Regions from separate parts of the Brevibacillus sp. YAE8 genome, predicted to be linked through region 3. Evidence: riboswitches for the same ligand, from Rfam matches in the RefSeq annotation. Region 3 holds a riboswitch; each other region holds the start of a gene.

What was found. A riboswitch is a leader RNA that binds a small molecule or an ion and turns the genes downstream of it on or off. The one in region 3 is predicted to bind glycine.
Region 1: it holds a riboswitch for glycine, as region 3 does, so the genes downstream of both, AC27IT_RS05095 (amino acid permease) here and gcvT (glycine cleavage system aminomethyltransferase GcvT) in region 3, are expected to answer to the same signal.
Region 2: it holds a riboswitch for glycine, as region 3 does, so the genes downstream of both, AC27IT_RS05020 (iron-sulfur cluster biosynthesis family protein) here and gcvT (glycine cleavage system aminomethyltransferase GcvT) in region 3, are expected to answer to the same signal.

Annotation. Positions count from the first base shown of each region.
Region 1 is NZ_BAAIYG010000002.1:459,918-471,278, reverse strand. It holds gene AC27IT_RS05110 (response regulator) at 1-286, opposite strand, end outside; gene AC27IT_RS05105 (hypothetical protein) at 392-718, shown strand; gene AC27IT_RS05100 (sigma-54 interaction domain-containing protein) at 774-2,375, shown strand; gene AC27IT_RS05095 (amino acid permease) at 2,471-3,841, opposite strand; glycine riboswitch at 4,150-4,250, opposite strand; gene AC27IT_RS05090 (iron-containing alcohol dehydrogenase) at 4,709-5,854, shown strand; gene AC27IT_RS05085 (hypothetical protein) at 5,869-7,251, shown strand; gene AC27IT_RS05080 (NAD-dependent succinate-semialdehyde dehydrogenase) at 7,248-8,687, shown strand; gene AC27IT_RS05075 (metal ABC transporter ATP-binding protein) at 9,049-9,792, shown strand; gene AC27IT_RS05070 (metal ABC transporter permease) at 9,792-10,652, shown strand; gene AC27IT_RS05065 (metal ABC transporter substrate-binding protein) at 10,665-11,361, shown strand, end outside.
Region 2 is NZ_BAAIYG010000002.1:449,242-458,130, reverse strand. It holds gene AC27IT_RS05055 (hypothetical protein) at 61-519, shown strand; gene AC27IT_RS05050 (YebC/PmpR family DNA-binding transcriptional regulator) at 851-1,570, shown strand; gene AC27IT_RS05045 (ABC transporter substrate-binding protein) at 1,942-2,892, opposite strand; partial or broken gene AC27IT_RS05040 (YfcC family protein) at 3,689-5,113, shown strand; gene AC27IT_RS05035 (enolase-like domain-containing protein) at 5,140-5,550, shown strand; gene AC27IT_RS05030 (hypothetical protein) at 5,682-5,846, opposite strand; gene AC27IT_RS05025 (VOC family protein) at 6,046-6,462, shown strand; glycine riboswitch at 6,739-6,843, shown strand; gene AC27IT_RS05020 (iron-sulfur cluster biosynthesis family protein) at 7,109-7,447, shown strand; gene lpdA (dihydrolipoyl dehydrogenase) at 7,587-8,889, shown strand, end outside.
Region 3 is NZ_BAAIYG010000003.1:273,726-285,086, reverse strand. It holds gene AC27IT_RS06845 (helix-turn-helix transcriptional regulator) at 1-311, shown strand, start outside; gene AC27IT_RS06840 (stalk domain-containing protein) at 493-2,361, shown strand; gene AC27IT_RS06835 (shikimate kinase) at 2,358-2,879, shown strand; gene AC27IT_RS06830 (YqzE family protein) at 2,947-3,108, shown strand; gene AC27IT_RS06825 (YkuS family protein) at 3,145-3,399, shown strand; gene AC27IT_RS06820 (hypothetical protein) at 3,513-4,361, opposite strand; gene AC27IT_RS06815 (YqhG family protein) at 4,466-5,587, opposite strand; gene AC27IT_RS06810 (DEAD/DEAH box helicase) at 5,624-7,324, opposite strand; glycine riboswitch at 7,545-7,641, shown strand; glycine riboswitch at 7,642-7,758, shown strand; gene gcvT (glycine cleavage system aminomethyltransferase GcvT) at 7,850-8,953, shown strand; gene gcvPA (aminomethyl-transferring glycine dehydrogenase subunit GcvPA) at 8,997-10,349, shown strand; gene gcvPB (aminomethyl-transferring glycine dehydrogenase subunit GcvPB) at 10,342-11,361, shown strand, end outside.

The DNA of each region.
Region 1 (11,361 bases), on a different contig from region 3:
ACGGGTTGGAAAACGCATCGTCCCGCGTTTTGACGGTTTGCAAGTAGCGAACGATCGACTGGTTGGTGCTCATCTGCTTGATGAGAAAGCTTTTCTGGGCGAAAAATGCGTTCATTCGCTCCGCCAGCGCCTGGCTTTGCAGAGTCAGTTTGCTCTCGATCTCGACTTTCATGATCCGATTGGTCTGGGAGCGCATGATGTAGCCGGACAGAGAGAAGGCGACGACGATGATTAACAGGATGAGGATGGTCAGTTTTCGGGCATGGCTGACGTGAAAAGTTTTCATGAGCGACCTCGCTATTTGTATGTAATCGCAAAAACTTTCGAGAAAAGACAGGACTCCATTCAGGTTGACGTATAAAATATTGGATGAAGGCAAAGGGGGGCTTGCATGTACACGTCGTTGACTGTGAAATATTTGAAAATTTCTTCTTATCTCAAGCTGTGTGTAGGGGCCGGCTTTTCTCTCGGCCTGCTGGTCGGGCTTTTCCAACTGGTTGTCCTGCTTTTGATGCGCGCGGTGGACCACACGAGCACTGCGGCCGCGACGAATATCCCGGACAGTCTGCTCGCGCTGGCAGGCACGATCTTGGCGTACACGTTTGGGGCGTTGAATTTCAGCCTTATTTCTTATTTTCCTTTTATGTTTCTGCTCAAACGTAAAAATGGAATCGCGATCGAAGGGATATTTGATTCGAGGGCGGAGCGTGTAAAATGATAGAGAAAGCTTTTCGTTCATTTATCAGGTCATGACATCCAGGAGAGAGTAGCCCATGTATTCATTGCGTCCTACGATGACGGTTGAGGAAGCAGTCGCGCATTTTTCGCCAGATCAAAATGAAGTGCAGGAAGTGTACAGCGAAGAGGGTGAGTTTCTCGGCTATTTGACGGTGGAAGCGATCGCCCACGCCATTCATCGCGGGGAACTGACGCGCCCGATTGTCGAGTACGTCGTGCCCGAGGTGAACCTGCCGGACCGCCAGAGGCAGGCCAGCTCGCAGGCGCAGCTTCGCGCTTTTTTTGAAAGCCCGGTCTGCCAGATTGTTTTCAATGCGCTGTACGACGGCGTCTATATTACGGACGGGGCAGGCGTCACGCTGTTTGTCAACCAGGCGTACCAGCGCATTACGGGCATTCGCGAGGAAGAGGTCATCGGCCAGCACATGGGCTATCTCATCAAGCAAGGCATGATTTCGGTGTCCGCTTCGCTGGAAACGATTCGCACGCGAAGGCCGGTGACGCTGATCCAGACGATCCGCAACAGCCGCAAGATCATCGTCTCTGCCACCCCTGTGCTGTCTCCCGCAGGCGAAATTTTGTACGTCATCAGCAGCGTCCGGGACATTACCGAGCTGATTCGCCTCAAGCACGAGCTGGACAGCCAGAAGCTTTTGCACAGCGATTTGCCGCACCCGGACCAGACGGGGCTGGAGGACGTCGTGCTCGGACCTGCGACGCGCTCGCTGTTCCGGCTGGCCGACAAGGTCGCCAAGACAGATGCGAAAATTTTGCTGCAAGGCGAGACGGGTGTGGGGAAGAGCATGATCGCCAAATACATCCATGCCCGCAGCAGCCGCGCGAACGAAATTTTCATGGAGCTGAACTGCGCGGCGATCCCGGGCCATCTGGTCGAGGCCGAGTTGTTCGGCTACGAGCCGGGGGCGTTTACAGGCGCGCTCAAGCAGGGGAAAATCGGCATTTTGGAGAGCGCCCATCGCGGCACGCTGTTTTTGGACGAGATCGGCGACTTGCCGCTGGAGCTGCAAGTGAAGCTGTTGAAAGTAGTGGAGGAAAGCAAATTCATGCGCGTCGGCTCCACCGAAGTCCGCCATGTGGACGTGCGGATCATTACGGCTACCCACCGCGACCTGGCTACACTCGTGCGCGAGGGGCTGTTTCGCGAGGATTTGTACTATCGGCTGAACATCGTCACCTTCGAGGTGCCGCCGCTGCGCGAACGCCGGGAAGAGATTGTCCCGCTCTTGGTGTCGTATCTGGAAAAATTCAATGAGAAATACAAGGAAGAAAAGACGATGACACTGGAATGCTACGAGTGGCTCACGAACTATAGCTGGCCGGGAAATATCAGGGAGCTGGCGAATCTGGTCGAGCGGCTGGTGGTCACGACGTTTCACGACACGATTGACGTCGGCGATTTGCCGAACTTTCTCCAGCAAGTGTTCCCGCAGGCAGAACCGACGTCTTTGCGCGAAGCGGTCGCCCGTCTGGAGCGGAGCATGATCGGCAAGGCGATCCAGACGCACAAGACGACCCGGTTGGCGGCAGAAGCGCTCGGCATCAGCCAGAGCGCACTCGTCCAAAAGATGAAAAAGCTGCAACTGCGCGTAGAGAACGAGCCGGAAGCGAGCAAATAAAAAGCATCCTGCGAATGCCTGGTGCAGTCGCAGGATGCTTGTCCTTGCCATGCAAACACATCGGAAGCCGGATGTGTTTTTTGTTTGGCTGGCGATCAGTTTTCCAATACTTTCACCTGATCGACTTTAGCCTTGCGCAGCTTGTAAATCACGACGAGCATGATGAACCAGACCGGAGTGATGAACAAGGCCACGCGCGTATCCTCGGCAAGCGCGAGCACGACGAGAATGAACGCGAGGAAAGCGAGAATCAGGTAGTTGGCAAACGGAAAGAGCGGCATTTTGAACTTGTTTGTTTTTGCCAGATCCGGTCTTGTCTTGCGGTACTTCAGGTGGCAGATCACGGTAATGCCCCAGATGAACAGGAAGCAGACCGTCGAAACGCTCGTAATCAGAGTGAAGACGCCTTCTGGCATGATGTAGTTCAACACAACCGCAATGAGAACGACGACAGTCGAGAAGAACAAGGCATTGGCAGGCACCTGGCGCGTTGTCAGCTTGGTCATGGACGCAGGCGCATTATTTTCCTTGCCGAGCGAGTAGAGCATACGGCTTGTACTGAAGATGGCGCTGTTGCATGCCGAAGCGGCGGAGGTCAGCACGACGAAGTTGACGATACCTGCGGCAGCCGCGATACCGATAGCCGCAAACACTTGAACGAACGGGCTTTCGGTCGGGATGATGGCGTTCCATGGATAGATGCTCATGATGACGATCAGAGCGCCGACGTAAAAGAGCAGCACGCGAATCGGGATGTTGTTGATCGCTTTTGGAATCACGCGCTCGGGGTCTTCTGTCTCCCCGGCAGTCAGCCCGACAAGCTCAATGCCGACAAAGGCGAACACGACCATCTGGAAGGAGAGTAAAAAGCCGTTGATGCCGTTCGGGAACATGCCGCCGTGGCTCCACAGGTTGCTGAAGCTGGACGCGCCGGAGTTTGTCGAGAAGCCTTTGACAATCATGAAGATTCCGACGGCGATCAAAGCGAGAATCGCGATGACTTTGATGAGCGCGAACCAGAACTCCATTTCGCCGAAAAGCTTGACCGTTGCCAGGTTCATGATGAGCAGGATGACGAGCGCAATCAATCCCGGCATCCATTGCGGAACCTCAGGGAACCAGTATTGCGTGTACATTCCGACAGCCGTCAAGTCGGCCATGGCAATCGAAATCCAACAAAACCAGTACGTCCAGCCTGTGACGAACGCGGCCATGTTGCCGAGGTAGTCTTTTACGAAGTCAACGAAGGAATGATAGTTCAGGTTGCTAAGGAGAAGTTCACCGAGCGAGCGCATAATCAGAAAGCAAATAATCCCAGTAATCAAGTAAGCAAACAGGATGGATGGGCCGGCCAGGTGAATGGATTTGCCCGCACCGAGGAACAATCCCGTTCCGATGGCCCCGCCGATCGCGATGAGTTGAACGTGCCTGTTTTTCAGGCCCCTCGCCAAATTTTGCTGTTGCATGTGATCCCCCTCATTTCTCATGCGTTTGATTCGTTTGCGGCTGTTGGTAAAAAACCAACCGCCGACCTTTCAAAAAGTTTATGAAACTTTATAATTCATATCTTAACATAGCGACCCAGCATAAATACATCATTAAGTTACTTCCATCGAAAAAAACGCTTACATTTTTGAGCGAGGCAGAAAATTTGCGGTTTTGTCGGCAGTTTTCCCTCCTTTTTTCGAGGCAAATGGAACGGCTGTTTCATGGTGAACGCACAACACTCCTATTTTCTGCAACAAAAAAAGGAACGGGAAAAATAGACCGGTTCCTACTTTTCTCTGTCCTTTTACCTGAGAGATTTGTCCTGAGCGGTCAGGATTTGCTCCTTCGGTGCTAAACGGCGAGTTTAGTCTCTCCCGCAATATTCATCCGCGTCAGATATTCGCGTGCGTTCTTATGATAGTAAAATATTCCAAAAAGGTTGTCAAATGAAAATTCCTAATTAACAGATTATTTTAAACATAAAACATTTTTGATTGACGGAAGGCCAGATGACAAGCAGGAAACGACAATCATTCGTCGTTTTTTCCGCTAGCCAGGTGAGCGGATGTGTCGAAAGGGGAAGGGTATGAGTTTTGATTTGATAATGAATCAAATGCGCAAGTTTGATTTGAATTATAATCAAACAGCGAATGTAAACGGTTGCTTTTGGCCGAAACAAACTGTGCTGCGGAAAATGTGACAAAAAAGTGAGAAAAGGCTTGCCGCTGTTGGGGGGAAGGTCGTTTTTCCCGCAGGTGGCGGAGCGAAATTGGCACCCGCTTTTTTCCGCTTGGCACGGGAGTTGCTTTTCACGTAGCGGCATACAGAAAGGAGAGAGTGACATCATGAACATTTCTACTTTTGCCGCTGCAAACAAACTGGTCACAGGGCGGGATTCGCTGGCGCTGCTGCCCGAGGAGGTTGCCCGTCTGAAAGTGGCGCGTCCAATGATTGTGACGGACAAAATTCTCATTCAGGCCGGGGTAGTCGCGCAGGTGGAAGCGCTTTTGCCGATGGAGGCGGGCGTCTTCTCGGACGTGAACCCCGAGCCGGAAATCGAGATCGTCGACTTGTGTGTGCAGATGATCCGCGAAGGGGGCTACGACGGCCTGATCGCAGTCGGCGGCGGCAGCGCAATCGACATCGCCAAGGCAGCTTCCGTCATGGCGACGAACGAGGGCAGCATCGAGCAATATTTTGGCACGAATCTGGTGAAAAAGCCGGGCTTGCCGCTGATCGCGATTCCGACTACGGCGGGGACAGGCTCAGAGGTGACGAATATCTCGATTTTGTCGGATACGAAAGAGCAAGTGAAAAAAGGAATTGTAAGCCCTTACCTGCTGCCGGACGTCGCCATCGTCTCGCCGGTGATGACGCTTACGTGCCCGCCGAGCGTGACCGCTGCGAGCGGCGTGGACGCGTTGGTGCATGCGGTGGAAGCCTACATTTCCAAGTTCGCCTCCCCGGTGACGGACGCGCTGGCGATTGGCGCGATGAAACTGATTGCCGTTCACTTGCCGAAAGCGTACGCGTGCCCGGATAACATCGAGTCGCGCGAAGCGATGATTACCGCGTCGCTGATGGCCGGACTTGCTTTCGGCAACGCGGGCGTAGGCGCTGTCCATGCGCTGGCCTACCCGCTCGGCGGACGATTCCACATGGCGCACGGCGTGAGCAATTCGCTCTTGCTGCCTTACGTCATGCGGGCGAACAAGATCGCCTGCCTGGAAAAGCTCGGGGAGATCGCGCAGGCGCTCGGGGAAAACGTCGCCGGACTGAACCTGGACGAAGCGGCGGAAAAAGCGATTGAAGCGATGACGCGCCTGTGCCGTTACGTGGAAATTCCGCAGTCGCTGCGCGAGTTCAACATTCCGGAATCCGCGATCGCCGAGATGGCCGAAGAGGCGATGAAGCAAACCCGCCTTTTGAAAAACAATCCCCGCGCTTTGCGGAAAAAAGATATCGAAGACATCTATCGAGCAGCTTACTAAAAGGGGGACATCGTATGAAGTGGAAACAACGCAGAGCGGGTGAAGAAACCCCGTACATTCCGGCCGGACCGTTCAAGATCCGGCTGCCGTTTGTACACTATCGCTTTGAATGGCCCGATTATTTGCAAGGACTGTTGATGTGCGCCGTCGACCTCGGCGCGATCACGCTGCTCGCCGACCATCTGGGCATGCCGTTTGAGGTGGGACTGGCCGTTGTCATTTTGAATGGCTTTTTGTATTTGCTCCACCACCTCTTGGGCGATCCGGTCATTCCCGGCTGGATTACGCCGGCGATTCCGCTGATTGTGCTGTTTGTCGAGCAGTTTCCGGAAGGGCAGGAGCGGGTGTACGCGCTGATCGCCTTTCAGTTGACGCTTGGGCTGTTATCCATTTTGCTCGGGGTCACCGGACTAGCGAAGCGGGTAGTCAACTTCGTGCCGAATGCGATCAAGTCGGGGATTATTCTCGGCGCGGGGATTGGCGCGATTACCTCGATTTTTGAAAAGGGCGGGAAGTTCGACCTGTTCCCGTACACGATTGCCATTTGTATCGGCTTTTGCTTTTATCTCGTTTTTTCCAAACATTTTGAAGGGTTGAAACAAAAAGGGAAAGGGTGGGCATTGCTCGGCAACCTCGGGATTTTGCCTGCGATCTTGCTCGCGGTGTTCGTCGCCCCGTTGTTCGGGGAAGCGAAGTGGCCGGACATTCAATGGGGCTTCAGCCAGCCGGACTTCGCCACGCTCTGGTCGCAGTACACCGTCTTCGGGCTGGGCTTGCCGTCGCTCTCCTTTTTCATTACGGCGATTCCGGCTGTGTTCGCAACGTATCTCGTCGTCTTTGGCGACGTGTTGAAGACGAAAGCGCTTTTGTCCGAGTCCGACCAAGTGCGGCTCGATGAAAAAGTCGACTACAACCCGGACCGGGCGCACATGATTTTTGGCGGACGCAACATGCTGATGAGCCTGATCGGGCCGGACATTACGATGTGCGGGCCGATGTGGGCCGCGATGCAGGTCGTAGTGGTGGAGCGGTTCAAAAAAGGCAAAAAAGCGATGGACTCGTTTTTCGGCGGTGCGGGATCGTTTCGCTGGGGTACGAATACAGGTTTATTGCTTTTGCCGATCGTCAGTCTGGTCCAGCCGATTCTCGGCGTCGCCGTCGCCCTGACGCTGCTCGTCCAAGGCTACGTCAGCGTGCGGATTGGCGTGATGCAGGCGCGCAGCCAGCGCGACCTGGGCATCGCGGGTGTCGTAGGGGCGATTCTCGTCATCAAAGGAGCGGCGATGGCTTTTGGCGCTGGAATTTTGCTGTGCGTCTTATTATATGGAAAAGATTGGTTGCGCGGTGAAAAAGAGAAATTGTTCACGGCAAATGAAAAGGAGGAAAAGGCAGCGTGAGACAACAAGAATGGAACAAAGGCATGTACGTGAACGGAGAGTGGGTGACGCTTGCGGCACGCGTCGCGGTGCAAAATCCCGCGACATTGGAAATCATCGGCAGCGTGCCGGACGCTTCCGCGAAAGAAGCGCGGCAGGCGGTCGACGCTGCGCAAGCCGCTTTTCCCAGTTGGTCGAAAACGACCGCCTATGAGCGCGCGGCGTTGCTGGAGCGCTGGCACCAGACGATCGCAGCCCGCCTGGACGAGATCGCGTACGTCATGACGCTGGAACAGGGCAAGCCGCTCGCAGAAGCACGAGGCGAGGTGCAGTACGCGAACAGCTACATCAAATGGTACGCCGAGGAAGCAAAGCGGATTTACGGCGAGACGATTCCTGCCTCCGCCGCCTCCAAGCGGATTCTCGTGCAGAAGCAGCCAGTCGGTGTCGTGGCGGCCGTCACGCCGTGGAATTTCCCTGCGGCGATGATTGCGCGAAAAATCGCGCCAGCGCTCGCGGCAGGCTGCACGACGGTGACGAAGCCAGCCGAACAGACGCCGTTGACCGCGCTGCTTTTGGCGGAGTGCGCCCACGAGGCGGGGATTCCGCCAGGCGTCATCAACATCGTGACGACTTCGCAGGCAGCGGAAGTCGTCGATGTCTGGATGGACGATGCGCGCGTGAAAAAACTGACGTTCACCGGGTCGACTCCGGTGGGCAAGCTGCTGATGCGCAAAGCGGCCGATACCGTGAAAAAGATTTCCCTGGAGCTTGGCGGCCTGGCGCCGTTTATCGTGGCAGAGGACGCGAATCTCGACGCGGCGGTCAAAGGGCTGGTCCAGTCCAAATTCCGCAACGCCGGGCAAACGTGCATTTGCGCAAACCGCATCTATGTGCATGAAGCTGTGAAAGAGCCGTTCCTGCAAAAGCTGACAGAGGCGGTGTCCGCGCTGCGCGTAGGCCAGGGAACAGAAGACGACGTCGAGATCGGGCCGTTGATTGACGAGCGAGCCGTACAAAAAGTCCAGCAGCAAATTGACGACGCCGTGGGCAAAGGGGCGACGCTCCACGGCAGCCCGGTTCTCGCGGGAGCCACTGGCTACTTCATGAAGCCGGTCGTGCTCTCGGATGTAACCGATGAGATGGTGTGCATGCAGGAGGAAACGTTCGGGCCGATCGCGCCTGTCAGCACGTTTTCCGACGATGAGGAAGTCATCCGGCGGGCGAATGCGACGCCGTACGGGTTGGCGGCATACGTCTTCACGCAGTCGCTGGCGCGGGCGTTCACGTTTTCGGAAAGCCTGGAATACGGTATTGTCGGGGTGAACGATGGGGCGCCATCTGTCGCGCAAGCGCCGTTTGGCGGCATGAAGGAAAGCGGGCTTGGCCGCGAAGGCAGCCACCACGGCATCGAGGAGTATTTGGAAGTGAAGTATATTTCGCTGCAACTGGTGTAACAAAAGCGGAACGAAGTGAATAAAAAGAAGCACAGCTCGATAGATGCGGGCTGTGCTTTTTCTATATTCTGGCGCGGTTCTGTGGCGGCTCTGGGCAGGAAAACGGCGGCGCGAAACCCGTTTTCCTGGGCGGAAAATGAAAATGAGGATTGACAGCAGGATAAATATCCTTTAAATTTTGCATTAGGGAAACATTTTTATACACAAGCATATTATTTTGCTAGGGTGAATATTATTGGTTAACAACCACAATTTTGTGTATAAGCATATATGAGCCAGTCATAAAGAATTGTCCAGCGGAAGCAACGGTCAACAACAACCGAGAACGTACACGAACGATTGGTTAATTGGAGGGAATCTCATGAATAGTGCGGTGTCAGTCAGAGAGCTTCACGTCTCCTACTTTGGAGTCGAGGTGGTGCGGGACGTAACCTTTGCTGTCGAGCAAGGAAGCATGGTGGGCATTATCGGGCCGAATGGCGCGGGGAAATCGACCATGATTAAGGCCATGCTCGGGTTGATCGGCAAAGACAAGGGAGACGTCCGGTTTTACGGCAAGGAAGTGAATGAGGTCCGGAAGCAGGTCGCCTACGTCCCGCAGCGGAGCCAGATCGACTGGACGTTTCCGATCACGGTGATGGATACCGTCCTCATCGGAACGTACCCGAGCGTCGGCTTGTTCAAATTTCCGAAGAAGAAGGAAAAGGCGTGGGCGATGGAATGCCTGCGAAAAGTCGGCCTGGAGGACTTCGCGAAGCGGCAGATTGGCGAGTTGTCCGGCGGGCAGCAGCAGCGCGTTTTTTTGGCTCGGGCACTGGCGCAAAAGCCGGAGTTGCTCCTTCTGGACGAGCCGTTTGTCGGGATCGACGTCGCCAGCGAGGAGACGATCATCCGGATTTTGAAGGAGTTGCAGCTTCAAGACAAAACAATCGTGGTCGTCCACCACGACTTGAGCAAGGCGAATGCTTACTTCGATCAACTGCTGCTTTTGAACAAAGAGCTTATCAAGTTCGGAACAGTCGATGAAGTCCTGAATCGAGAGGTCATGGCGAAAGCATACGCGCATCAACTTCAATTTCTCGAGAAGGTAGAGGTAACGGCGTGATGGATTTTTTACAAGCAATTGGACAGTATGAATTTTTGCAAAAAGCTTTGTTTACTTCTGTAGTAGTGGGCATCATCTGCGGCGTCATCGGCAGCTTCATTATTTTGCGCGGCATGTCGCTGATGGGGGACGCGATCTCCCACGCGGTTTTGCCGGGGGTTGCTCTCTCTTATGCTTTCGGGATCAATTTTTTCCTGGGAGCAGTCGCCACTGGCGTCCTGACGGCGGTCGGAATCGGCTACGTCAGCCAGAACAGCCGGATCAAGAACGACACGGCCATCGGCATTTTGTTCACCTCGGCTTTTGCCCTGGGGATCATCATGATTACGATGCTGAAAAGCAGTACGGACCTGTACCACATCCTGTTCGGGAACGTGCTCGCCGTCCGGCCGTCCGACATGTGGGTGACCGTCGGCATCGGTCTGATCGTCATCGTGACCGTCTACGCGTTCTTCAAGGAGCTGCTGCTGACGTCGTTTGACCCGACGATTGCGGCCGCCTACGGTCTGCGCAACAATCTCATCCACTACTTGCTGATGACCTTGCTGACGATGGTGACGGTAGCGTCTCTGCAAACGGTGGGCATCGTGCTCGTAGTCGCCATGCTGATTACTCCGGCCGCTACCGCGTACTTGTTGACGGATCGCCTGTCGGTGATGATTTTCCTGGCTGCCGGCTTCGGTGTCATCTCCGCCATCGTCGGTTTGTACTTCAGCTTTACCTACAATCTGGCTTCGGGCGCGACGATTGTGATGGTGGCAACCGCGCTGTTCCTGCTAGCCTTTCTGTTCTCCCGCAAGCACGGGGTTGTCTGGAAATCAATTCGAGCCCGGCAAAAAAGAGTCGAGCTTTCAAAGTAAAGGAGAATTCGCATGAAAAAATGGAACATGTTTCTCGTCTTTCTCATCTCAACCGTCCTGCTCGCTGCGTGCGGCGCTCCGCAAAACAACTCGGCCGAGCCCGGAAAATCCGGCGACGACAAACTGCAAGTCGTGACGACGTACTCGATTTTGTACGACATCGTGAAAAACGTAGGGGGAGATCGCGTCGAGATCCACAGCCTGGCTCCCGTCGGCTCCAACCCGCACGAATACGATCCGCTGCCAGCAGACGTGCAAAAAACAACGGATGCCGATGCCGTGTTCTACAACGGCCTGAACCTGGAAGCAGGAAACTCGTGGTTTGAAAAGCTGATGCAAACGGCAGGCAAGTCCGGCCCGGATGCACCCGTGTTCCGCCTGAGCGAAGGCGTAGCCGCCAAGCATTTGACCACCAAAGGCAAAGAAAGCGAAGAAGACCCGCACGCATGGCTGGACGTTCGCAACGGCATCAAGTACGCGGAAAACGCACGCGACGCCCTCATCAAAATCGACCCGGCGCACAAGGAAACGTACGAGAAAAACGCAACGGCGTACATCGAGAAGCTGCGCGCCCTGCATGACGAAGCCGTCAAGCAATACGGCCAAATCCCGCGCGAGCAGCGCGTCCTCGTCACGAGCGAAGGAGCGTTTAAATATTTCTGCGAGGCGTACGATTTCGACGCCGCCTACATTTGGGAAATCAACTCGG
Region 2 (8,889 bases), on a different contig from region 3:
ACCGCCATTTTCAAACAAGTAGAAATAGTGGTTCCAGAACAAGAATGAGGAGGAGATTGGTTGAAAAAACTCATTTGGAGCGCATTCGTTATCCTAGCACTTGCTTTAGGGGGATTGCTTGCTTTAGATATCTTACAGCTAAAACGCGCGACAGCTTTGTTAGATCAAATACAAATAAGTATCACAAAAATAGAAAAGGGGGATGAGATTGAAATAGGAATTCAAATGGCAGGAGAAATTCCGGAATATCCGGTGACACTTACCATTTTTACCGATAATCGATATTTGGAGCTTGTACCCAAAAGCTGGAGTGATGAAGAAGTTGTCACATACATCGGACAGACAGCAGGAGGAGCAGAAACGAAATTTGCCATTTCTCAACAATTTGATGGAGAAATGAGTGTTCGTTATGTAAAAAAAGAGAAGGGGACTGCCCCTCTGATCTACGCCTATTTTGAATCAGAAGTGAAAAGATTCATTCTGGAAGATGCTATTATTCGAACGGGGAATTTTGAGTGAGAAGTCGCGTCTTCGACCAGTGGTATTATCCCCTTACGGCAGACAGTGAGAAAAGCCCTCATGGTATCATGAGAGGAACACTGTTGACCGGAAGGGATTTTTTATGCCATCTACTTGACGGGGCTATGACCAAAATCATGACCAGAGTGAGGAGCCAGTAGCAACAAGTAGAGCCAGGGAAAGGAAAAGCCACCCGAAACGACGTGTACGTTTTTTCACAAGGATTGTCTCGTAAAAAAACACAAGATTGAGGTATAATAGTTGAGTGTGAAATTGGACTACGGAGTCTTGCAAGCAATCAATCTGTGACGTTGAAAGAGAGTGGGAATTTATGGGTCGTAAGTGGAACAATATCAAAGAGAAAAAAGCTTCGAAGGATGCCAGCACCAGTCGTATATATGCCAAGTTCGGCAAAGAAATTTATGTAGCGGCCAAGCAAGGCGAGCCGGACCCAGAGTCGAACCGCGCTCTGAAGGTCGTCCTGGAGCGTGCCAAAACATACAGCGTACCGAAAGCCATTATCGACCGCGCGATTGAAAAAGCGAAGGGCGGAGCCGAAGAAAACTACAGCGAACTGCGCTACGAAGGCTTCGGGCCAAACGGCTCCATGGTCATCGTGGACGCCCTGACCAACAACGTAAACCGCACCGCGTCTGAAGTGCGCGCCGCCTTCAACAAAAACGGCGGAAACATGGGTGTGACAGGCTCGGTTGCCTACATGTTCGACCCGACGGCCGTATTTGGCCTCGAAGGCAAAACAGCCGAGGAAGTGCTCGAAATTTTGATGGAAGCAGAAGTAGACGTCCGCGACATTTTGGAAGAAGACGGAGCCGTCATCGTCTACGCTGAGCCGGAGCAGTACCATGCCGTGCAGGAAGCGTTCAAAAAAGCAGGCATCACCGAGTTCACTGTCGCCGAGCTGACCATGCTCGCGCAAAACGAAGTGACGCTTTCCGAAGAGGCGCAAGCCCAGTTTGAAAAAATGATCGACGCCCTCGAAGATTTGGACGATGTGCAGCAAGTGTACCACAACGTCGATCTCGGCGAATAATCAACGAGAGAAAGACCTTTGCCGCATTGGTGGCGAAGGTCTTATTGTATAACGAAAACCCCCAGTCGAACTGGGGGGGTTCGTTATACAATAAAACCGCCTCCTAAAAGGAGACGGCATATATCGAGCTCGCTAGTTTTGAGGTGTTACCGATCATCACGTGCGACGCATCTACCTCCAGTATGAAGTTAGAAGCTGTTAGCAGTGTTGCGGTTTTCCTTTACTCACTAGGTGATCGTGTAAATCATCCATGGCACATCGCCTCCGTAGAAGACTACAGCCTGTTTGAAAACACACCACCGAGCTCGATGAATATAGTATGATCCGATTTGCAGCTTTTATACGCGCGAAATGCTCCAACCGTAAAACACTTATTTCAACAGCCGCGCGGACAGCGCGTTCAAAAACGACTGGTTGCTGTAGGCCGTGCCTCCGGCCAATCCGGGGTTGACGGCATTTTCGTACACCTGGCCGCTTTGGACCACGCGCAGATTGCTCCATTCAGGCTGCTGCTTCAACTGCTCGAACGATTTGGCGGCGTCGGGATCGCTGCTTTTGTCGACCATCACGAACAAATAATCCGGGTCTGCCTGTGCCAGCTCTGCGAGGGAAAGCGGCACGGGTTCTTTTGCTTGCTCTACAACGCTTGGGGTCGCCAGCCCGAGATCGGTATAGAGCAAATAGTTGTACCGCTCGTTTTTCGGATAGACGAGAAAAGCGCCTTCGTGAAACCATGCGGTCAGCACGATTTTGTCCTTGAGCGGAGCCAGCTTGTCGCGCGTTTTTTCCGTATTCGTCCGGACCTTGCTCACGATGGCATCGACGTTGGCGTCTTTGCCGCGCACCTCGGCAAGCAGCCGCAGGTTGTCTTCCCAATGCGCTCCATTCGAGGAGATGGGAATGACCGACGCTGCGCTTTCCAGCTTGCTGCGCTTTTCCTCGGACGTCTTGTCGGAGGTCAGGATCGTATCCGGCCCCAAAGCGGCAAGGTCGCCGACGTGGTCCGCGATGTCCGCGGGGAGCTTTTGCGTATTTTGCGTAATCGCGGCGTATTCCTGTGGGAACGCACCGCTTTTTTCTACGGTAGCGGCAAACGGCGGGATGCCGGTCAAAAGCGCATCTTCAAAGCTGCTGCGAGATTCGACGAAGGCGATTTGCTTCGTTCGCGCCGGGATTTTATATGTGTTGCCCAAATACTGGATAGAACGCGTCGGTTTTGCGGCAGGATCGCCTGCGGCTTGCCCTCCTGGCCCGTTCGCACCGCATGCTGCCAGCAACAGAAACACAGCCGTTACAGGGATGGCCAGTAGCTTTTTATACATCTTTACGTCACTCCGATCGTACCTTGGTCTGTTTTTTGCAAGAGAAGCCGTCACAGTAAATTATAGGGTACCCGAATGAGGACGGACTGCTTCATTCCTGAACTTTTTCAGACATTCTCCCGTATCCCATGCATCGGTGACGGGGTGTTTGCCTGTTGTCTGTTCGCAGCAGATGCTCTACGATGGACAAATACAGACCAAAACGAGAGTCTAACTGAGCTTTTGGGGGGGGATGGGAGATGGAGCTGCGCCACTTGAAGACATTCCACGTCGTTGCGGAATGCCTCAATCATCAGTGGCTTGCGGTGGTTTGTTGGCTGAAAAACCTTTGAAAGAATCTCATGGAAGGATTCTCAACAGATCGTAGGGGCTTTTGCCTCGGAGAAGAGAACCAGCGATTAAGTATGCTGTTACGTTTTACTTCGCTAGTTAATCTTCGCATGATATTCGAAAATCCGTTACTTTTGGCGGTTGTTCGGCGCTGTTGTTTGGGTCTTCATCGCGGCTTTTGCGGAGGCGAGGAAAGAGGAGAAATCGCGGGAGCTTCTTGGGATCCCAAAGAGCTTCGCGGATTTCTCCTCTTTCCTCGTCAGTGGCTTGCAGTGGTTTGTTCGACTGAAAAAGCTATTGAAAGAATCTCGTGGAAGGATTCTCAACGGGTCTTAGGGACTTTTGCCTCGGAGAAGAGAACAGCGATTAAGTGTGGATTTTTTTATCGTTATCATTGAATAACCTCATTTTTCATGCCTGGACAAATCGACTACGATAAAAAGACAGAATAGTGAAAAAGGGGGAGCTGAAAGTGCTGGCAAACAACACAGATCAGGCAGCGCGGCGCAAGCGGGGAATCAACGTCTTCGTGCTGTTGTTCGGCGTACTGCTGGTTGCGACGTTTCTCACCCACGTCGTGCCCGCAGGAGAATACGCCCGCGTGGAGGTGAACGGACGAGGCGTCGTCGATCCGCAATCGTTTCAACCGCTGGAACAGACGCCTGTTTCCGTCTTTGCGCTGTTCAGCGCGATTCATACCGGGATGGTGGACGCGGGAGAAATCATTTTCTTCGTGCTGATTATCGGAGGGGCGTTTGGCGTGTTGACGGCGACGGGGGCGGTAGACGCCTTTATCCGCTCGCTGTCCAAAAAGCTCGGGAACAAGGATAAGTGGCTCATCCCGATCATGATGCTTTTCTTCGCCTTTGCGGGTGCTTTTACGGGGATGGCGGAGGAAACGCTGGCCTACATCCCGATTTTGGTGCCGCTCGCAGTTTCGCTCGGCTTCGATGTCATCACGGGAACGGCGATTGTGCTGGTAGGCGCTTCCATCGGCTTTACGACGGCGATCATGAATCCGTTTACGGTCGGAATCGCCCAAGGGATTGCCCAGCTCCCGATCTTCTCCGGGATCGGCTACCGCATCGTCCTGTTCGTCATCATGTACGCGGTGTCTGTCGGCTTCATTTACCGCTACGCGATGAAGGTCAAAAAAGATCCTTCCCTCGGCTTTTACGGCGAAGGCATTGCGGCGAATGCGACTTCCGCTTCCGCCCTCGCGCCTGCGGACGACCAGCCGTTGTCCCAAACGCACAAATAGGTGCTGATCTGCTTTTTGCTCAACTTTGTCGCCTTGATCTACGGCGTGCTGCAATTCCAATGGTACATTACCGAAATTTCTGCCTTGTTTGTCATTTTAGCCATCGTCATTACGCTGATTTCGCGCATGTCGGCCGACCAACTGATCGAGTCGTTCATGAAAGGGGCAGCCGGCATGCTCACCGGCGCGCTCATTATCGGGCTGTCGAGAGCGACGCTGGTCGTGCTGGGGGATGGGCACGTCATCGACACGCTGTTGTTCCACGCAGCCGGGATGCTGCACGAGATTCCGCCCGTGCTCAGTGCTGCCGGAATGTATATTTTGCAAGCGTTGATTCACTTCGTCGTGCCGTCCGGCAGCGGACAAGCCGCGCTCACCATGCCGATCATGGCGCCATTGGCCGATCTGGTCGGAGTGACGAGGCAGACAGCCGTGTTGTCCTTCTCGCTTGCGGGCGGGATCGGCAACATTATTTTCCCGACCTCCGGCTATTTCATGGCGGGGCTGGCGCTCGCGGGCATTCTGTGGATTCGCTGGGCGAAGTGGATTTTGCCGTTGATTTTGACCCAGTTCGCGATCGGGCTTGTAGCGGTTATCGTGGCGAACTTCATGCACTACGGCCCGTTTTGACAAAAGAAAAGATGGAGGGATTCTCTTTGAAAATTGTTTCGGTGGAACTGTTTGCGACCCAGCTTCCGTTGATCCGGCCGTTTATCGTCGCCTATGACGAGTTTCGCGAGCTTCCGAGCATCATCGTCAAACTGACGACGGACACAGGGCTTGTGGGCTACGGTGAAGGCATGCCGGACCCGCACGTCACGGGCGAGACTTTTCACAGCACGTACGAGATGCTGGCAAAAGACATCGCGCCGCTGGTGATCGGGAAAAATCCGTTTCACATTGAAAACATTCACCGGCTCATGGCAGAAGCGGTCTGCTACGCGCCATCTGGGCAGCTTCATTACGAGCAGAATCGGCTGCTGCTGAGCGAGCGGCCGGGGCTGGGCGTCGAGGTGGATGAGCGTGTCGTGCGTGAGCTGAGCGTCTTTTCCGCTGTTCTGTCCTGAACAAGCAAAAACGGTGAACGGCAAAAGCCAGGGAAGCAAACACCCTGGCTTTTTGCTCGCTGCAATCGTTTCAAAACGGGGCATATACGGCTATCGTCAAGGAAAACGTAGCAGAACAAGTGCCGCGAACATTAATCTTTCAGCTCCCGAATGACTTCAGAAGCTTGCTGTTCATCGGGCGTCGGAAACATCTGAAACTGGTGCTGTTTCTCGATTTGCTCCTCATCCAGCGAAGAAAGGTGCAAGCCTGGCAGTTCGCGCTTGCTCTCGTGATGTTCGTTGCCTTTTGCTCCCATCTATCGTCACCTCCCTTCGACATGTTACTGTTGGCAAGAACGCCTTTGCTTATCCGCAAACAGGCGGGAGACAGAGCCGTTTTTTCCCGCGGACTTGCGCTCACTGCCATTCATAGCAATTTGGAAGAAGCATCGCCCATCCGAAAAATGCTACGATACAGCTAAGTCTCACGCACACTTCCGAAAAGAGGGGATACAGATGGCACTGCAATCGAAACAAATTTTTGTCAATTTGCCGGTAAAAGATTTGAACCAATCGATCGACTTTTTTTCTGCACTCGGCTATGAATTTAATCCGCAATTCACGGATCAGAACGCGGCTTGTCTGGTGATCGGGGAAAACATTTACACGATGCTGCTGGTAGAGCAATTTTTCCAGACGTTTACGAAAAAGGACGTCACCGATACGGCGAAAAGCATGGAGGTCATCGTGGCGCTGTCGGCAGAGAGCCGGGAGCAGGTTGACGAGATCGTGAACAAGGCGTACGAGGCAGGGGCGAAGCCGGCGAATGACCCGGTGGACCACGGCTTCATGTACAGTTGGAGCTTTTTCGATCTGGACGGGCATCTGTGGGAGTTTGTGTACATGGATGAGGCTGCGGCGGCACAGCAATAACAGGCGACAGAACAAGGGCAAAAAGCAGCGGTTTCGCTTTTTGCCTTTTTGGCGCGAGAGCAAAAGAGGGGAAGCTTCCGCCGCCGCTTTTCCCGGGGAATAAATGCTTGGATCTCGTTTCGCAAACGGGCTTGCTTTTGCGCAGCCAGCGGCGACATGGGCGCATCAGCGACAAAGAATAACTTTAACTGAATAATAATTTTTTTCAGAATTGACATCGGCAGAACGAGTATGCTTTACTAAAGTCAATGTTATCCAACAAGTGAATAGCGGCGGATGATGATTGTAGGAGAGACTAAACGGACGGTTTAGCACCGAAGGAGCAAGTCCCATAAAACCCTTGGGATTAATCTCTCAGGTACCAGATACTACAATCGGACGCACCTCTGGAGAGCGCTGACAAAGCCACCCAAGGGGAATACTCCTGGACCGACTCAGGAGTTAAACTCTCAGGTAAAAAGGACAGAGGAAAGGTAGAGTATCGTCACTCTATCTTTCCTCTGTCCTTTTTCTATGGAAAAAAGCTCGGCTTTTTTCCAAAAAAAGGGGATGCGACCGCTTACGCTCAACAGTTTTCACCCCCGATCAGAGAGAAAAACGGTCATGACCGTACTGCCAGAGACGGACACGAGCGAAAGATGGCGCGATGGGAAAGGAGCAGGCGAAAACGAACATGGAGCTTACGATCAAGGAAGCGGCGCAAGCGGAGCTGAAAAAGCTCCACTTTCCAAACGATACGGCGCTCAGGATCGACGTCGTGATCTCGGGCGACTGCGGCTGCGGATTTTTTGTGCAGTTGGCAGTCGATGAACTGCGGAAAAACGACACGCTTGTGTATCAACACGGCATTCCGGTATGCATGGATCGGTTGACCAAACGGCATCTGGGCGACGTGCTGACGCTCGACTACGACCCTGCACGCGGCTTTGCCTTGTCCAGCCCGGACGAAGCCTTTGCGGATCGGCTCGCCGTGGGGCGCAGCTAAAGCGGACAAAAAAAGCGCTCCTGGCTGCTCTACAGAACGCAAGCAAGTAGTCCGCTGTTTTTTGGGCGTATAGGCGCCAGGCAAAAAACGGGAGACGCACGCTTTTTTACAAAAATAGAGAAACAGGTGGAGAGAAGCCATGACAGAGAACGGCAATGCAGAACAACTGGACGTCCTCGTGATCGGCGCAGGACCAGGAGGCTACGTGGCGGCGATCCGGGCGGCACAGCTCGGCAAGCAGGTCGCGATTGTGGAAAAAGATACGGTTGGCGGCGTGTGCCTGAACCGCGGGTGCATTCCTTCCAAGGCGCTGATCTCGGCGGCGCATCAGTACGAGGCGATGACGCAATCGGCGGGAATCGGCCTCACAGCAGCGGAAGTAAGCGTTGATTTTGCCAAAGTCCAGGCGTGGAAGCAGAGCGTGATCGACAAATTGACGGGCGGGGTCAGCTCGCTTTTCAAAGGCAACAAGATCAAGCGGCTCCAGGGGGAAGCCAAGCTCGTGGACGCCAATCTGGTCGAGGTCAAAAACGGGGCAGAGACGACGCAGTACCGCTTCCGGCACGGGATTCTCGCGACAGGCTCGCGTCCGGTCGAATTGAAAGCCTTTCCATTCCAGGGCCGCATCTTGTCCTCGACGGAAATGCTCGCGCTCGCCAAGCTGCCAGAAAGCTTGCTGGTGATCGGTGGAGGCTATATCGGGATCGAGTTGGGGCAGACGTTTGCGAAGTTTGGCACAAAGGTGACGATTTTGGAAGGCTCGGACGCGATTCTCCCCGGCTTTGAAAAAGAGCTTTCGCGCCTCGTGGCGAGGAAGCTGAAAAAGCTCGGCGTGGAAGTGCAGACCGAAGCAGTGGCAAAAAGGGCAGAGCAAACGGACGATCAGGTCATCGTCACCTACGCGGCAAAAGGCGAGGAGCGTCAGGCGACTGCTGAATACGTGCTCGTCACGGTTGGCAGACGACCGAACACCGAAGGACTCGGACTGGAAAGCTTGCCTGTCAAGCTGACAGAGCGCGGCTTCATCCAGATTGATGAGCAGTGCAGAACGAGCATTCCGCACCTGTACGCGATCGGCGACCTGGTGGAAGGCCCGGCTTTGGCGCACAAGGCGTCGTACGAAGGAAAAATCGCGGCAGAGGTCATCGCCGGAAAAGACAGCAGGCTTGGCGACAAAAAAATCCCGGCTGTAGTCTTCTCCGATCCGGAAATCGCAAGCGTCGGGCTGACCGAGAGCGAAGCGAGGGAGCGCGGCCATGACGTGGCGATCGGCAAGTTCCCGTATGCGGCAAACGGCCGGGCGCTGTCGCTGAACGTGGGAGAAGGCTTCGTGAAGCTCGTCGCAGACAAGGCGACAGGACTGGTGCTCGGAGCGCAAATCATCGGGCCGGAAGCTTCCAACCTGATCGGCGAGGTCGGGCTGGCGATGGAAAAAGGGCATA
Region 3 (11,361 bases):
AAATCGCAGGGCGCGACGTGAACGGCTACGAGCACGAAGAGACGAGCCATCTCGCGGTGGCGGGAGTCGTCGCCCGCAAGGAAGCGGACGTAGGCGTCGGGATCGAAAAGGCAGCGCGTCTGGTCGGGGTGGAGTTCGTGCCGATGGTGAAGGAAAGGTACGATCTCGTTATGCTCAAAACAAAAGAAAACGAAGCCTTGCTTGCTGCCGTCCTCGACATTCTGCGTTCTGCCGCTTTCCAAAAGGAGATGGAGGCAGTCGGCGGCTACGATCTGAGCCAGACAGGAAAAATCATATACGAAACATGGTAGGAAATTCGCCGTTCGCCCAAGCTGCTGACAGGGAGGCGGCTTTTTCATTTGCGGCAAAACAGATCGACAAAAATGGCGATTTCTCTACAGAATCTCCTGAATTTCTACTCACTCTGTTTTTTATTTGCTACAATGGAACAAAAATGAACGCTTGCAGCCGAGCGATTTTTTGGGGGCTGTCATGAAGACTTTGCAAAAAACGAGTTTATTGGTATGTGTAACGATTCTGGTCATGTTTGGCTCTATCGGCATCATCAGCTATTGGCCAGCGATTTCCAAATGGTTGGAGACAAGCCAGGCGACAGGCGCGGAACAAACCGGAGCCGATCCGTTTTCATACGATCCGCCGCTGCCTTCCTACGTGAAGGATTTGCATCCCGTCTACAAGATTCAAGCCGAATTACATACGTCTGAGGCCAAAATTACGGGGAAAATGACGGTCGAATTTGACAATCCGCAGACGGCAGACCTGCGTCTGTACGTCTACGATTATTTGTGGAACAAAATGACGGTCAAGTCGATCCGCTACAAAGACAAGCCGCTTGCCTTTGAACGCGGCCTGTCCACGGTCAAGCTGGCAAACCCGCTGGGAGCGGAAATGCGCGGGACGCTCGCGATCGAGTTTGAAAATCCGGTGCCGCGCAGAGGGACGCGCTTTGGCGTCAAGGACGACATCTGGACGCTGACGACGTGGTATCCGATGCTGGGCGCGCAAAACCAGCAAGGAAAATGGTACGATCCGCCGCAACGGGTAGATTTTGGCGATCCGTTCGTCTACCATTACGCCGACTACGACGTCTCCTTCGTCTCCCCGAAAGGCTACAACTGGGTCAGCTCGTGGGGCCGGGGCAGTACAAAGGCAGTCGAGGGCAGCAAGCAGCTAATCCGCTACGAGGGCAAAAAGCTGCTCAATTTCGCCTTGGTCGGCAGCCCGCTGTATCATGTGGAGACGATCCAGATGGGGCCGAACCTGTCTGTCGATATTGCGTCCGTGGACAAAGGCAACATCCAGCGGATCAAGACGATTGCGGAGTCGGTGTTTCCTACGTACAACGACTGGTACGGACCGCTTCCGTATCCGCACGTCGCGATTGCCGAGACGAGCACGGGCACGACGTATGCGATGGAGTACGCCAATCTCGCCATTTTCAAGCGCGACATGTACCAGCGCAATCTGATCGACCACTGGCTGCCGCATGAAATCGCCCATTTGTGGTGGTACAACAGCGTGGCGACGCTGGAAGCGTCTCACGGCTGGCTGGACGAAGGGCTTGTGGAGCTGAGCGTGTACCATTACTTGCAAAACCGGTACGGAGCGCAGTCGGCCTCCACGCTGCTCGATGAGTACAATCGCGACGCCCGCCGCTTGCAGGAGCGCTACCCCAACGGCAGCCTGGACAAGCCGTTGCAAAAGTTCGCGACCGAAGAAGAGTTCCATTGGACGTGGTATTCGAAAGGGGCGCTGCTGTTTGACCATTTGCGCAAGCAGATTGGCGATGACGCGTACAAACGTTTTCTGCACCGCGTGCAGCAAAACTACCACGGCAGCGTGATCGGGGCCGAGCATCTCGACCAGGCGCTGGGGCAAACGCTGCAAGGCGAAGCGAAATACTTCGTGTACGCGACGAAAAAGCCGAATCGCGAAGGCCTGGGCGCTGTGCAACTGGAGCCGTACATCACGACGATCATCAACAACATGAGCTTTTATCCGTCCATTCCGGCCAGGGCGACAGGCGGCACGGTGTATTTGCCGTTGCGCGAGCTGGGGGAAAAAATGGGGCTTGCCATAAGCTGGGATCAGGAAAAGCAGATGATTCGCGTAAGAGGCAATGGCCGAGAAGTGTTCGTCAAGGAGCGGGAACGCTTCGCCATCCGCGATGGGCAAAAGCTCGACCTCGGTCATCCGCTGACGGAAATCAAGGAGCGCACGATGGTGCCGCTGTCGTTTTTCGCTGACGTATTCGAATGGGATACGGACTACAATCCAGCCGAGAAAACCGTAAAAATTCAAACGCGAAAAGCGAGTGGAAAGGTGGCGGAAACAAAATGAAAAACTTGATTCTGGTCGGCTTTATGGGAACCGGAAAGACGACGGTCGGCGTCGCGCTGGCCGATTCTTTGGGAATCGCGCACCATGACCTGGATGCCGCGATCATCGAAAAGGAAGGCTGCTCCATCCCGGAGCTGTTCGCCCGGCACGGGGAGACGTATTTTCGCGATGCGGAGTCCCGCCTGCTGTCACAGCTTCTGGACGATGGTCCGCAAGTTTTGACGACAGGCGGAGGGGCTGTCCTGCGCAAGCAAAATGTCGAGGTCATGCTGGCAAAAGGAACCGTGATCGCGCTTTATGCCAGCGAAGAAGAATTAATCAGGCGGCTGGAAAACGATACTTCGCGCCCGCTGCTTTCCGGCGGGGTGGCAGAACGTGTGAAAACATTGATGGCGGAACGCGCGGGGGCGTACGATTTTGCCCCGATCCAGGTGGATACGACCGGAAAAAGCCTGGAGGCGATCGTGGACGAAATTAAGGCGCAGGTGGTTGAAAGCGCAAAAGACGGGAAACAATAAAAAAGGACAGCGCTATTGCCGGAAAAAAGACGGCGTGTATCTGCGAGTACGAAGGAGGTCACGTGCGATGTCCTTTCAAGAGTATTTGAAGTACCTGACGAAATTGTTTGTCCAGTACATGGATACGCCAAAAGATGAACGGCGTCAGCGAAAGGCTCCGCGTGAGCCTTGGTCGGCACGCTGGTTCGGGGCGATCCCTATGTCGATCCGGCTGTTGTGGCGCAAATAATCCTACCTTGGTAAGCGGACGGAGGGTGCGGTGCGTATGGCGAGAGTAGCGGTAGAAAAGTCCCTTTCCCAGATTCGCAAAATGCTGTGCGATAACGGCTATGATGTCGTCGATTTGGGAAACTGGCAACAGGTGGTCGACGCGATCGTGATTACGGGTCAGGATATAAACGTCTTGGGCGATCAGAACAAGACGATTACAGGTGCGTCGGTAATCAATGCAGAGGGAATGACGGCCAATGAAGTTTTTCATGCCGTACACGAACGCCTTTCCCCAACCGATCATCATTGATCGAAAAAAGCCAAAGGCTGCGCCTTCGCTAGACAAGCATGCGCAGCCCAATCAAAAACAAGCTCTCCGCCAGCGACTGGCAGGGAGCTTGTTTTTTTGCCAAAAGCGACGGATCAGCTCTGCGGCTGTCCCGCTACGTAAAATTTTCCGACCTTGTCAGCGTAAGCGTAGGGGACAAAGCGCAGTCCTTCATCCCATACTCCCACGTAAGCGTTTTGATCGTTCCACAAATGAAGCGAGCCGACGACGAACGGGGCGAGCACCTGGGAGTGGTACAGCGGAACGGTCAGCGTCACGGGTGCATCGCTTTGCTGCTGCCACAACTGCGGCCATGAAATTGCGCTGTCCCCGTACAACTGGCTGACCCAGCCGATCTGGTCGAACGGATCTCTTTGCGCCCGCTGCAGGATGCGCGTCTCTGTTAGCCGCTGCCCGGTCTGTACCAGATTTTGCGCAGCCAGGCTGCGAAAGACTGGCTCGTTTGCGGCGAAGGAAGCGGGGTACGCTTCGCCTGTTTTGGCGTTCACCAGTTGCGGCGACGACTGGCGGGCGATCAGCCAGTGGGAAGCGAATCCGTCGTAGACAGGCTCTGCGGCAATTTCCCGCGGGGCAAAGGCATCGTCGAACAAAATGTATTCCCCGACCCCGTATTCCAACAGCACGAATTTTTCCTGGGCAGGCGCTTCGACGGCCTCTCCCACGACCAGGTACCCTACCTGTCTGTCTGCTTTTTTGATGCTGACCAGCCACTGATGTTGATTCGGGCCGAGCGTCTGCACTTCTGTATCGGCTTTTTGCCACTCCTTGAATTGCGGATCGCGGTTGGCGAGTTCGTTCATCCACGTCTGGATTTGGGCGTGAAACTCTTTGTCCCAGCTCTCCTCTGCGTGGACAGGCCAGGCGAGCAACGCAAAAGACAAGAGCACCCCGAGAAGGGGGAGGAATCGTCTGGTCACAAACATGCACCACCTTTTGTACAGGCTAAGCTTATTCCTATTGTAACCAGCTATGACAAAAAGATTTGTTGCAACTTGTCAGTTCCGCAGCACTTCTTCTCGCTGATCTTTTACATGATTCGCCCGGATGCGGGGAGATGGCGCACCGTTTTTGCCGGATGCGCTTTAATGACAGGCGGAGCAGAGTGCAAGTAAAACAGTCCGCCGTTAATAAAATGAACCTCGATGCGCGGCTCGTACTGCCAGCGCAGCTCGTCCATCCGCCGCTGTTTTTCTTCTTCCGGCGTGCTTTTTTTCCATTCCTCCTGGTTGATTTCCTCGCGCGGCGTCACCTGGACGCCATTGGCACGTAAAAAGTCGAGGATTCGCCCGCCGGAAGAGCGGTATTCGTCAAGCGTCTGCGCAGCTTCGACAACAGCCTCCCTGGCGGGGACGGCGTCGCGCGCAGGCAGCGGGATCGAGGCTTTTTGCTCCGGGGACTCTACCGCTTCCGCCTCGGCTGCTTCTGTCTCGCTCTGTTCGGCAGGCGGCTCTCGTCGGGCCAGCTCTTCGTAGTAGGCGGCGAGGATGTCCAGCTCCTCCGTCAGTCGCGCCCGCGCCTCTACGGCCCACTCCTGGTCTTCCTGCGCGATGACCGCATCGACCTCCTGCCGGGCCAGCTCCAGCGCGTCTTCCACAGACAGCTTCCGGTCGAGCGTGTAAAAGTAGTCCGGGATCGCGGGCGCAAGCGTCAACTGAAACAAAAACGAGGAAAAGTCGTGCACGAGGCGCGGCTGATGCAGGTTGATCCCGAGATAGAGCATGATGTCGCGCCGCTTGTCGCAGATGAGCGATACTTTCAGGTTGAGCCCGAGCCAGGGAACGAGCGGCGTGGAGCGACGCTTGCCGGTGCTTGGCAAGGAAGCGGTATTTTGCTCGTACATGCATAAAAAGCGCCCGTGCTTTTTCGCCGAGGCAAAAATTTGCTGCATGCGCGCAGCGCCCAGATGCAGATGCTCGGCCCGCAGCCCGTCCGGCATCCGGTCCGGGTGAAACGCAAAGGTGAGCACGAGCGGCTGGTAGGCCAGGTTCATTTTGTCGACCCAGCTCCAGTAAAACGGGCGGTTGCCGATATCCTTGTCGACCTCGACCGGAAGCTTGACCGTCAAGTAATCCGGGTGGGCTTCGACGATGTGCGCGGAAAAAGTCGCGAGGTAGCGCTCTACAAATTGCCTGACCTGGTTGGCTTGCATCAGGAGAAACCTCTTTTCTTGTGTGCGTTTTTTCTGCTACTGCTCTGCCGCTTCCGACAGGGCAGGGGATGCGTGCTGTTGTCTGCTGGCGCGGATGGCGTGGCCCATGTTGTCGAGCTTCAACGCCATTTCGCGGGCCGATTTGGAATCCATGATGATCTGCGTCAAATTTTCTTCCAGCGACGAGTTGAGATTCAGCCGCTCCACGATGTCGTCCAGCTCGCCGATGACCATCTCGAACAGGTCGATTTTTTCGTACAGCAGCTTCAAAATGTGCTCCTCAATCGTGCCGACGGTGGACAAATTGTAAATGTGCACGTCCCGCTTCTGGCCGAGACGGTGGACACGGCCGATCCGCTGCTCGACGCGCATCGGGTTCCACGGCATGTCGTAGTTGATGACCTGGTTGCAAAACTGCAGGTTGATCCCTTCCCCGCCAGCCTCTGTGGCGATCAGTACTTGCGCGCGGTTTTGAAACAAATCGGTCATCCAGTCTTTTTTGCTGCGCTTGAAGCCGCCGCGAAACGGCACAGAAGTAATGCCGTGGTCATGCAAATATTTTTGCAGGTAGTTTTGCGTCGCCCGGTACTCGGTGAAAATGATGACTTTGTCGTTGATCTCCTGGATCAGCTCGACCGTTTTGGCCGCCTTGGAATGCGTCTCGATCCGCTTAATCATCTCCACCAGCTCCAAAATTCGGCCGCGCAGGGGGGAGTCTTCGCTGGTGCGCTGGTGCATGTTGTACAGTGTCATGAACGAGGCTTCCTTGCTGGAGCAAACCTCGCGCTGCAACGTAATCAAGGCGAGCGAGTTGAACAGGCCAGCTCCTGTCTGGTACTGGTCGCGCACAAAGCGGGTGACGCCCTCGTACAGCTCCATCTCTTCCTGCGACAGCTCAATCGGAATCGACTGGACGCGGCGACTGGTGAACTGGATGCCGCCGTCGCTTCGCTTGTTGCGAATCATCACCTTTTCAATTTCTTCGCGCAATTTGTCGCTGTTTTTCGACTGTCGCTTTCCTTCGACGTAATTGGAGGAAAACGACGTGGAGTGGCCGAGGTGCCCCGGCTTCAACAAATTAATCAGGTTGTACAGCTCGTCCATTTCGTTCTGGATCGGCGTAGCCGTGAGCAGCAGGCAATATTTTTTGCGAATTTCCTTCACGAACTGATAGTTTCGCGTCCGCTTGTTTTTCAGCTTGTGCGCCTCGTCGATAATCAGCATGTCGTAGTCGATGTCGAGGACGTGGCGGCGGTGCGGATCTCGTTTCGCCGTGTCGATGGAGGCGACGACGACTTCATGCTGCCGCCACATGTACTCCTTTTTTTGCGCCACGGCGGGAATCCCGAATTTTTGCTGCAACTCCTTCGTCCATTGGATGACGAGGGAGGCGGGGACGAGCACGAGAATTTTTTTCGCCAGGCCCCTGACCATGTACTCCTTCATAATCAGCCCGGCTTCGATCGTCTTGCCCAGTCCGACCTCGTCGGCGAGGATCGCGCGTCCGCGCATGTCGTTGAGCACTCGCTCCGCCGTTTGCAACTGGTGGGGAAACGGGGAGAGCAGCGGCAAGTATTTCAGGCATTGCAACTGATCGAACTCGCGAACAGCCATGGCCTCTTCCGCTTCCAGCGCCAGCTTGAACAGCTCCCACTTGTCCCAGGGGCCGTCTTCGTGCATTCGCTCCGTCAGCGGGGATATCCAGCTCGTGTCAAATGAAACAGGAATATTCGGCATATACGTTACTCCTTTACACAGCTCTGCCATAACTTTCATGCGCTTTATCAAAAAACTTAACATTTATGATCGTGTTCATCATTTTGTTAAGTATTTCTTGATCTGACTGTTAATTTGCATATTTTCAACGGCGGACTCTCATGGTAGGATATAGAGGAAGTTCATTCATTAGTATGGAAATCATAGCAAAAACTTATGTATGACCATCTAACCAACGCGAATGATAGTAGCAGGGAGAGACTGCGCGAACCACTGCAGCGCCGAAGGAGCAAGCCGGGAACGGTGAATCTCTCAGGCAAAAGAACCTCTACTGGACGCAACTCTGGAGAGAGCTCGAAATCGGAGCCACCAAAGGGGAAACTTGCAAGCGCGGTGATCCCCGCCGCGCTTGATTGGCAAGGTAACTCTCAGGTACCAAGGACAGAGGAGGAGAAATGGGCACCGTTCTTTTGGTGTACCCGTTTTTTCGCCTCTGTTTTTTCATGGGGAGAAATGCCGACTAACAGTTTTTGGGAGGTGCCACACATGTCCAATCTGAAAAGAACGCCACTGTTTGATTCCTACGCAAAATACGGCGCCAAGACAATCGACTTCGGCGGCTGGGAGCTGCCTGTACAGTTTTCCAGCATTGGCCAGGAGCACGAGGCCGTTCGGACGAAAGCAGGTCTGTTTGATGTATCCCACATGGGAGAAGTAGACGTAAAAGGCGAGAGTGCGCTCGAATACTTGCAGCGCGTCACCACCAACGACGTGTCCAAGCTGGCTGTCGGGCAAGCGCAGTACAGCGTGCTCTGCTACCCGGACGGCGGTACGGTCGACGATCTGCTCGTTTACAAATACGCGGACGACCATTACCTGCTTGTCATCAACGCAGGAAACATTGACAAAGACTATGCATGGCTGGAAGAGCACCTGATTCCGGGTGTCACGATTGAAAACATTTCGCCGCAAACGGCGCAAATCGCCATTCAAGGGCCTTTGGCCGAGTCGATTTTGCAAAAGCTGACCGCCACAGACCTGTCGAAAATCGGCTTCTTCCGTTTCGAGCGCGACGTAGAGGTCGCTGGCATTTCCGCTCTGGTATCCCGCACAGGCTATACAGGCGAGGACGGCTTTGAAATTTACCTGCCTGCAGAGCGTGCCGCTGAACTGTGGGACGCGTTGCTTGAAGCGGGCAAGGAAGACGGGCTTCTGCCTTGCGGACTTGGCGCGCGCGACACGCTGCGCTTCGAAGCGAAGCTGCCGCTGTACGGCCAGGAGCTGAGCAAGGACATCACGCCGATTGAAGCAGGCATCGGCTTCGCGGTGAAGGTGGACAAAGAAGTGCCGTTCATCGGCCAAGAGGTGCTCAAGGCGCAAAAAGAAAACGGCGCGCCGCTCAAGCTCGTCGGCATCGAGATGATCGACCGCGGCATTCCGCGCACGCACTATCCGGTCTACGTCGGCGAAGAGCTGGTGGGCGAAGTGACGACAGGCACGCAGTCCCCTACCTTGAAGAAAAACGTCGGATTGGCGCTCGTGAAAAGCGAACATGCGGCGCTTGGCACCCAACTGGAAGTGGAAATTCGCGGAAAACGCCTCAAAGCAGAGGTTGTCGCCGCTCCGTTTTATAAACGTCCGAAAAACTAAGCAATCGCCCACTATACATCCTATTTTGAGGAGGACAACGTTCGTGAAATACCGCTACCTGCCCCAAACCGATCAGGACAAGCGCGAAATGCTTGAAACTCTCGGCATTTCCAGTGTAGAAGAACTGTTTGCAGACATCCCGGAAGAAGTGCGCTTCAAAGGGGCGCTGAACATTCCGGAAGCTCTGTCCGAGCCTGATCTGGTGAAATACTTCACGCGTCTGGCTAATCAAAACGTGAACTTCAGCACGCACGTCAACTTTTTGGGTGCTGGCGTTTACCAGCACTATGCGCCAAGCACAGTCAACCACATGTTGCTGCGCGGAGAATTTTTTACCGCCTATACGCCTTACCAGCCTGAAATCAGCCAGGGCGAGCTGCAAGCCATTTTTGAATTCCAGACTATGGTGTGTGAACTGACCGGAATGGAAGTAGCGAACTCCTCCATGTACGACGGAGCGACTTCCTTGGCAGAAGCGGCGATGATGGCGGCTGGTCACACTGGCAAAAAGCGCGTCATCGTTTCCCGTGCTGTGCACCCGGAAGCGCGCGGCGTTCTGAAAACATACGCGTACGGTCAAGGCGTAGAGCTGGTTGAAGTCGGCATCAACAACGACGGCGTAACCGACACACAAGCTCTGGAAGCGCTGATTGACGAAAACACAGCGGCCGTTATCGTGCAATATCCTAACTTCTTCGGAAACGTGGAAGACTTGGCAGCGGTCGAGCCGATTGCTCATGGCAAAGGCGCTCTGTTCATCGTTTCTTCCAACCCGCTTGCGCTGGGCGTATTGGAAGCGCCAGGCAAACTGGGCGCTGACATCGTGGTGGGCGATATGCAACCGTTCGGCATTCCGGCATCGTTTGGCGGACCACACTGCGGATATTTCGCAACGACTACCAAGCTGATGCGCAAAATGCCAGGCCGGATCGTCGGGCAAACCAAAGACGAGAACGGCAAGCGCGGTTTCGTACTGACGCTGCAAGCTCGTGAACAGCATATCCGTCGTGAAAAAGCGACTTCGAACATTTGCTCCAACCAGGCTCTGTTGGCACTGGCGGCTGCGATCACCCTGACTGCGCTCGGAAAACAGGGCGTACAGGAAATGGCGATGATGAACTTGCAAAAAGCGCATTACGCCAAGCAAGCGCTGCAGGCAAAAGGTCTGGAAGTGGTCTTTGCCGCTCCATTCTTCAACGAATTCGTAGTCAAACTGTCCAAGCCGGTGGCAGAAGTAAACAAAAAGCTGCTTGACGCTGGCATCATCGGCGGCTACGATCTGGGACTGGATTACCCGGAATACGCGGGCCATACGCTGCTTGCGGTAACCGAGCTGCGGACCAAGGAAGAAATCGACACATTGGCGGCTGAATTGGAGGCGATCACACGTGCGTAACGACCAGGAAAAAGCACTGATTTTTGAAATGAGCAAACCGGGCCGTGTGGGCTACAATCTGCCGGCATTGGATGTACCAGAGGTAGAGGTGGCAAGCCTGCTGCCGAAGCACCTCATCCGCGAGACTCCTGCTGAACTGCCGGAAGTATCCGAGCTGCAGTTGGTTCGTCACTACACCGAATTGTCCCGTCGCAACCACGGGGTAGACAACGGCTTCTACCCGCTCGGTTCTTGCACGATGAAATACAACCCGAAAATCAACGAAGACGTTGCCCGCTACCCAGGCTTCGCGCAGACGCACCCGTACCAGCCGGAAGAAACCGTACAAGGCGCACTGGAGCTTTTGTACAACCTGCAAGAAGAGCTGGCTGAAATCACCGGGATGGACGCAGTTACGCTGCAACCGGCTGCGGGGGCAGCAGGCGAGTGGACAGGTCTGATGATGATCCGCGCGTACCACGAGAGCCGCGGCGAAGGCCACCGCACAAAAGTCATCGTGCCAAACTCCGCGCACGGTACGAACCCGGCTTCTGCAGCGGTAGCAGGACTGGACACCGTCACGATTGCCTCTGACGAGCGCGGCCTGGTCGATATTCAGGCGCTGCGCGATGCCGTAGGCCCTGATACAGCGGCACTCATGCTGACCAACCCGAACACGCTCGGTCTGTTCGAGGAAGACATCGTGGAAATGGCGAAAATCGTCCACGAAGCAGGCGGCCTCTTGTATTACGATGGAGCGAACGCGAATGCGATCCTCGGCATTGCCCGTCCAGGCGACATGGGCTTCGACGTGGTGCATCTCAACTTGCACAAAACGTTTACAGGCCCTCACGGCGGCGGCGGACCAGGTGCTGGCCCTGTCGGCGTGAAAAAGATTCTCGAACCGTTTTTGCCAACGCCGATCGTGGCGAAAAAAGAAGACGGCAGCTTCTACTGGGACAGCAACCGTCCGGCTTCCATCGGCCGCGTAAAAGGCTACAACGGAAACTTCGGCATCCTCGTGCGCGCTCAC